Linked DNA regions of Flammeovirga yaeyamensis. The protein of the gene in region 2 interacts with the protein of the main gene of each other region in a pairwise test. Links are inferred from orthologs where the notes say so. Each region holds a gene or a part of one and is shown on either strand. Other genes may lie near its edges.

What was found.
Region 1: the proteins of thrS (region 2) and rplA interact in binary tests that used the Escherichia coli proteins (3 or more experiments, as listed by UniProt). The link is inferred for Flammeovirga yaeyamensis from one-to-one orthologs.

What each region holds. Positions count from the first base shown.
Region 1 is NZ_CP076132.1:4,591,076-4,594,859, forward strand. Bases 618-3,446 are described here. They hold rplA (50S ribosomal protein L1), read left to right. Parts: upstream 618-1,600; coding sequence 1,601-2,293; downstream 2,294-3,446. Other genes in these bases: nusG (transcription termination/antitermination protein NusG), read left to right, coding at 618-1,131; rplK (50S ribosomal protein L11), read left to right, coding at 1,133-1,576; rplJ (50S ribosomal protein L10), read left to right, coding at 2,296-2,841; rplL (50S ribosomal protein L7/L12), read left to right, coding at 2,955-3,332. In the rest of the region: preprotein translocase subunit SecE, read left to right, coding at 321-512; more of nusG, read left to right, coding at 559-617; KMW28_RS18240 (hypothetical protein), read right to left, coding at 3,484-3,784. UniProt on the Escherichia coli protein: One of the primary rRNA binding proteins, it binds very close to the 3'-end of the 23S rRNA. Forms part of the L1 stalk. It is often not seen in high-resolution crystal structures, but can be seen in cryo_EM and 3D reconstruction models.
Region 2 is NZ_CP076132.1:2,064,289-2,068,142, reverse strand. The notes cover bases 668-3,566. They hold thrS (threonine--tRNA ligase), read right to left. Parts: upstream 3,131-3,566; coding sequence 1,205-3,130; downstream 668-1,204. Other genes in these bases: KMW28_RS08080 (alanine/glycine:cation symporter family protein), read left to right, coding at 3,550-3,566; lhgO (L-2-hydroxyglutarate oxidase), read right to left, coding at 668-1,118. Also shown: more of lhgO, read right to left, coding at 1-667; more of KMW28_RS08080, read left to right, coding at 3,567-3,854. UniProt on the Escherichia coli protein: Catalyzes the attachment of threonine to tRNA(Thr) in a two-step reaction: L-threonine is first activated by ATP to form Thr-AMP and then transferred to the acceptor end of tRNA(Thr). The rate-limiting step is amino acid activation in the presence of tRNA.

The DNA of each region.
Region 1 (3,784 bases), 2.5 Mb from region 2 along the record:
TGTCTTTAAGTGACTGTATATTAATATGAATTAAGAAAAAATTTCACATTCTTATTTGTTTATTTATTTCAAGTATCTACCTTTGCATCTCGGAAATTCGAGGTGATTATATAAACCACTGAAAATAACCGACAAACGGGCATAGCTCAGCTGGTAGAGTTACGGTCTCCAAAACCGCAGGTCGTGGGTTCGAATCCTACTGCCCGTGCAAAATTAAATTGAACTTCTTATATTTAGCCGTTCAATTCATTTTTAAAACTTAGTATCAGAAAAAGTTGTTACAAATCAACAACTTTTTTTGTGTGAAAATCGAAAGAATTATGAATAAAGTAATTCAGTTTATTAAAGAGTCATACACAGAAATGACAGACAACGTATCTTGGATGTCATTCAGTGAAGCAAAGGATAGCTCAATCTTAGTATTAGTTGCTTCTTTGGTGTTTGCTCTAGTGATTGGTGGAGCAGATTCACTAATCAATGCAGCTTTGGAGTTTATCTACAAAGCGATATAAGTAATTTATTTAGTTAAGAAACCTCAACAGATTAAACTTAAAAGCTATGGGTGACCTTAAATGGTATGTAGTAAGAGCTGTAAGTGGTCAGGAAAAGAAAGTGAAAGATTACCTTCTTAAAGAGTTGGAAAATCAAAAGCTTGAAAATTTCATCACTGAAGTTATCGTACCTACGGAAAAAGTATATCAAGCAAGAAAGCAAAGAGACGGTAAGATCAAAAAGATCGCTGTTGAGAAAAATTTGCTTCCAGGCTATGTTATCGTCCAAGCTGATTTAACAAACGGTGAGGTTCAACACACGATTAATAGTGTTCCTGGTGTCATTGGATTTCTAAACGCGGATACGAAAGATCCGACAGTGCTTCCAAAACCAATGCGCGAGTCAGAGATTAATCAGATCCTAGGCAAAGTCGATGAGTCGGACGAAGGCGAAGTTAAACATGATACGTCTTACTCTGTCGGCGAAACAGTACGTGTTATGGATGGTCCATTCTCTGGATTCTCCGGAAGCGTAGAGGAAGTCTTCGAAGAGAAGAAAAAACTCAATGTCATGGTGAAGATCTTTGGTCGTAATGCACCAGTAGAACTCGATTATAAACAAGTAGAAAAAGAAGAGTAAAATGGCAAAAGAAATCGAAGGTTTCCTGAAGCTTCAAATTAAAGGTGGAGCAGCCAATCCGTCGCCGCCAGTAGGTCCTGCGTTAGGTTCGAAGGGTTTGAACATTATGGATTTCTGTAAACAGTTCAACGCAAGAACACAAGACAAAGGTGGGCAATTATTGCCTGTTTTAATTACAATTTACAAAGACAAGTCTTTTGAATTCGTAATCAAAACTCCTCCTGCGGCAAACTTAATCCTGGATGCGGCGAAAGTTAAAAAAGGTTCATCAGAGCCTAACCGTAAAAAAGTAGCGAAAGTTACTTGGGATCAAGTTAGAACGATTGCAGAAACAAAGTTACCAGATCTTAACTGTTCTACAGTTGAATCAGGTATGAAAATGGTTGCGGGTACAGCTCGTAGCATGGGTATCACAGTAGAAGGAACAGCTCCTTGGGAGGCTTAATTTTACAAGAATTAGTTTTTAATCATGGCAGTATCAAAAAAAATGAAAGAGGCTCTATCTAAATATGATAGAACTCAAGAATACACGCTGGAGAAAGCTACAGAACTTGTGAAAGAAATCTCTTTCGAGAAGTTCGACGCTTCTGTAGACTTAGACGTGCGTTTAGGTGTTGACCCACGTAAAGCGGATCAAATGGTTCGTGGTGTGGTAACTCTTCCTCACGGTGTAGGTAAAGAAGTTAGAGTTCTTGCTCTAGTTACTCCAGACAAAGAAGAAGAAGCAAAAGCAGCAGGTGCTGACTACGCTGGTTTAGACGAATTCATCAAGAAAATCGAAGGTGGATGGACTGATATCGACGTAATCATCACTATGCCAACAGTAATGGCTAAAGTAGGTCGTTTAGGTAGAGTTTTAGGTCCTCGTGGTCTAATGCCAAACCCTAAAGCGGGTACAGTAACATTAGAAGTTGGTAAAGCTGTGAAAGAAGTGAAAGCTGGTAAAATCGACTTTAAAGTTGACAAAACTGGTATCATTCATACTTCAGTTGGTAAATCATCTTTTACTGCTGAGCAGTTAAAAGAAAATGCAGCTGAGTTGATTCAGACTTTATCTAAGTTAAAGCCTTCATCGGCTAAAGGTACATATTTTAAGAGCGTAACGATCTCTACAACTATGGGTCCTGGTATCAAAGTTGAGAAGAGTTCTATCGATAGCTAATTATGACAAAAGATCAGAAAGTACAACTCGTTGAGGACTTAAGTCAAAAATTGGCGGCTTGTGATTACTTCTACATCGTAAACAGTGCAACTATGACTGTTGATGAAGTAAACACATTCCGTAAGGCTTGTTTCTCAAAGGGTATCGAATATCAAGTAGTCAAGAACACGCTAATTGCGAAAGCTCTTGACAAATTGGATACACAAACTGACTACGCAGAACTTAAAGAGGGTGCTCTTAAGGGTATGTCAGGTATCTTGTTCTCACCAGAATCTGGTGCTGCTCCAGCAAAAGTTCTTAAGGACTTCCAAGCGGGTATGCCAAAAGATCGTAAAATCCCAGCATTGAAGGCAGCTTCAATCGACGGTGGTCTTTACGTAGGTGGTGAACACTTAGAAGCATTAACAGCAGTAAAATCAAAAGCAGAGCTTATTGGCGACATCCTTGGATTGTTACAATCGCCTGCTAAGAACGTTGTTAGCGCTTTACAATCTTCAGGACAGACATTATCTGGCTTGTTGAAAACGCTAGAGGAGAAAGGAGAGTAATATAGACCTTTCTAACCAACCTCTTGCAACAATGGCTTTAGAACGTTACGCCTAGTTGCTTCCATATATATAAATCGTAACTTTATTTAAAAACACATTTTAATTTTACAAAAATGGCAGATTTGAAAAAATTCGCAGAAGAGTTAGTAAACCTAACAGTTAAGGAAGTACAAGAACTTGCTGAGATCTTGAAAGAAGAGCATGGTATCGAGCCAGCTGCTGCTGCTGCTCCAGTAATGGTTGCAGGTGGTGCTGAAGGTGGTGCTGCTGCTGAAGAAAAAACTGAATTCGACGTAATCTTGAAGTCAGCTGGTTCAGCTAAATTGAAAGTAGTCAAAGCTCTTAAATCAGCTGCTGGTTTAGGTTTGAAAGAAGCTAAAGAATTAGCTGATTCTGCTCCAGCTCCAGTAAAAGAAGGTATCTCTAAAGAAGAAGCTGAAGCGTTGAAAGATGCATTAGCTGCTGAAGGTGCTGAAATCGAAATCAAATAATTTTAGTTTGATCTAAAATTAATCGATATAGATATAAAGGGTGATCCGAAAGGTTCACCCTTTTTTTGTATCAAAAAAAAACAACTCATGAAAACTTCATGAGCTATCTTTTGGAATCGTTAATTTATACTAGCTTTATTAATTGAAGAAATTAATTATAAATCTTTTTTGAATAGATCTTAGCCCCAAAGTAAATATGTATAATATTGATCCCTTGATAAAGATCTGTTTTACTTATTTCAAAGTAATTATTCTCTGAACCTTCAAAGTGTCTCATTGCCCCATTGGATGAAATTACTGTATACTTTATATTTTTTATTTCATCTCCAAGCATAAAAGCAAAACGATCTCCATAAGTGTACACTTTAACAATATCTTGACTTTGTCCATCCAATACCATTAAAGGGCCATATACTGTTTCTGTTCCATCAAAATCAACTTGAATAAGCTGA
Region 2 (3,854 bases):
ACATTAATCATACGATCTTCTTCAACAAATAAGAAATCGTCGATTAATCCTCCATTTTTATCACATGCTTGTGCACGTACGCCAGAACCACCTACTTTTAAGTCAGATTGCTTTAAATCAGGCAGTAAACGTTGTAATGCTTTTGTAAAGGCTGCTTTTGAGTATGATCTATAGACTTCACCTAAACCTGTAGGCCAATATTTTGATGCTACTTTTAAGAATCCTTTCCAAGTCAAAGACTCCGTTAGTTCAGAAATGTTAACATCAGTTTTCTTATAGCCTTCACGTTTATAAGCTAGCACTGCATTTGGTCCCGCTTCTACTCCTCCATTAATCATTCTAGTAAAGTGAACTCCTAGGAATGGAAAGGCAGGATCTGGTACAGGATAGATTAAGTTTTTCACCAAATAATGTTTATTCGGCTTAATTTCGTAGTATTCCCCTCTAAAAGGAATGATACGCACATCCAATTTCTTTAATGCCAATTGAGCAATTCTATCACTATATAAACCTGCACAGTTGACTACTAATTTCGATCTGAATGTTTCTCTACCAGTAATTACTTCAACACCGATACTTCCCAAGCGAATTTCTTCAACTTTACTATGAAAGCGAATATCTCCTCCTAACCGATCTTGAAATACCTCTAAATATTTTTTTGTTACCTCAGTATAATCAATAATACCTGTTTGAGGCACATGTAAACCTGCAATACCATTACAGTAGGGCTCATATTCTTTAATCTGAGCAGCTGTAAGTCGCTTTAGGTTTTTTAAACCATTTTCTACACCTCTTTCATAAAGTGTATTTAAGTTATCCAATTCCTTTTGATCAGTAGCTACTACAATTTTTCCACATAAATCGTAGTTTACACCTTCCTCATCACAGAATTTGATTAATTGATTGTAACCATCAATACAGTTTAATGCTTTATGGGATCCCGGTTTATAATATAGTCCAGAATGAATCACCCCACTATTATGTCCTGTTTGATGTTGTGCTACGTCACCCTCTTTTTCAAGTACAAGTACTTTAAAATCTGGCTTCTGTTGTTTAATCTTCATTGCGGTAGCCATGCCGACAATACCAGCACCCACAATGATTACATCATAGACCATCTTTGTTGTTATTTTAGTTTGTTATTTAAATCAACAATGAGCTATCAAAAAATTTCTGATAGCTCATTGATTCAATTATTTATAGGTTATACCGCTGTTTCTTTTTTGAAAAGCTCAACGAAATCAGTTACTGACATAGTACCGATATCACCTTCACCTTTCTTTCTTACTGAAACTGCATTACCGTCCATTTCTTTTTCACCAACAATTAACATGTATGGTGTTTTCTGAACTTCTGCATCACGGATTTTTCTACCAATTTTCTCAGCACGTGCATCTACATTACCAGTAAACCCTGCTTCTTCTAAAGTTGACAATACATCGTATGCATAATCATTGTATTTATCAGAAACTGGAAGTAAAGTAAATTGCTCTGGTGCTAACCATAATGGGAAATTACCACCTGTGTGCTCAATTAGAATAGCAATGAAACGTTCCATTGACCCAAATGGCGCACGGTGAATCATTACCGGACGTTTCATTGAGTTATCAGAATCTTTGTATTCTAATTCGAAACGTTGTGGTAATTGATAATCCACTTGGATAGTACCTAACTGCCAAGATCTACCTAAAGCATCACGCACCATAAAGTCTAGTTTTGGACCATAGAATGCAGCTTCGCCATATTCTACCACTGTCTTTAAACCTTTCTCAGCTGCTACCTCTTCGATATCTTTTTCAGCTCTATCCCAATCTGATTCATTACCGATATACTTCGCTCTATCTTCTTTATCACGCAAAGAGATTTGTGCCAAGTAATCATCAAAACCTAAAGATTTAAATACATAAAGTACCAAGTCGATTACTTTACCAAATTCTTCTTTTACTTGATCAGGACGACAGAATAAGTGAGCATCATCTTGAGTAAAACCACGTACCCTAGTCAATCCGTGTAACTCACCTGATTGCTCATACCTATATACAGTACCAAATTCTGCTAATCTTACAGGAAGATCTCTATACGAACGAGGTCTAGATCTGTAAATTTCACAGTGATGAGGACAGTTCATTGGTTTCAATAAATACTCTTCACCTTCGTGTGGAGTATGAATTGGTTGGAATGAATCCTCACCGTATTTAGCATAGTGACCTGAAGTAACATATAGATCTTTTGATCCGATATGTGGAGTCACTACCTGTTGGTATCCTGCTTTTTGTTGTGCTTTTCTAAGGAAGTTTTCTAAACGCTCTCTTAAAGTAGTACCTTTTGGTAACCAAAGTGGAAGACCTTGACCTACTCTTTGAGAGAAAGTAAATAAATCTAGCTCTTGACCTACTTTTCTGTGATCTCTTTTCTTTGCTTCCTCTAATCTCTCTAAGTACTCTGTTAATTCCTTTGCTTTGGGGAATGTAATACCGTAGATACGAGTCAACATTTTATTTTTCTCATCACCTCTCCAGTAAGCGCCTGCAACAGACATCAATTTAATTGCTTTGATAAAACCTGTATGAGGAATGTGTGGTCCACGACATAAATCGGTAAACTCTCCTTGCTTGTAAAAAGTGATCTGTCCATCCTCTAAACCTTCTAAAAGGTCTAATTTGTATGGATCTTCTTTTTCTTCGAAATATTGAACAGCATCAGATTTAGAAATATCCTCGCGCACGTAGATATTCTTTTTCTTTGCTAGTTCTTTCATTTTCTTCTCTACATTGACTAGTTCCTCAGATGAGAATTCATGATCACCGAAATCTACATCATAGTAGAAACCATTCTCGATAGAAGGTCCGATACCCAATTTTACACCAGGGTATAAAGCTTCTAAAGCTTCTGCCATTAAGTGAGCTGATGAATGCCAAAAAGTTTGCTTGCCATCCGTATCATTCCACGTTAATAATTTTACATTTGAGTCTGCGGTCAATGGTCTGGTAGCATCCCAAACTTCTCCATTTACTTCTGCTGCTAGTACATTTCTAGCCAATCCTTCACTGATGCTCTTTGCTACATCCAATGAAGACGCTCCGCTTTCGAACTCTCTTACCGAATTATCCGGTAATGTAATTTTAATCATTGTGGTATATAAATTTTAATTTTTAAATCCCCCCATTTGTGCCCCTACAACTGACCACAAAATTTGCTGTGAGAATTTCGATGTGCAAGCTAACATATTTACCGCTTTTTTCCTTACAAATAAATAGAATAAGTGTTATAACTTAAATATTAATACTTTAACTACATATCTATAAAAAAGATTTATGGATTACTTTCCTAAAGTAATCTTACCCACCTGTTCATTTTAGGAATGAAAATCATTGACGAGTTTATTTACTAAATTTTTTATAACAAAACATAAATGATAAAGCATCTAAAAATCACCTCCGATTTATTGATTTTTTTATATGATATTATAAAATTTTTAGGATTCCCCCTTTTCTTTCCTATTTTCGCAATTCTATATTATTCACATACTTTCAATTATTTATTTAAAAAATGCAACAATTAAACGAGATATTAAGTCTAATCGACAGTTATATCGGTGGTTCTAATTGGTTTGTTGCACTACTATTGCTAACAGGCTTATTTTTCACAATTTACTTAAAGTTTCCTCAGATACGTTTCTTTAAACATGCACTTGATGTAGTTCGAGGCAAGTTTGACGAGAGTGATGATGAAGGTGACACTTCACACTTCCAAGCCTTAGCAACAGCTCTTTCAGGTACTGTTGGTACGGGTAACATTGCTGGTGTAGCATTAGCTATTCACCTTGGTGGACCCGCAGCCTTATTTTGGATGAT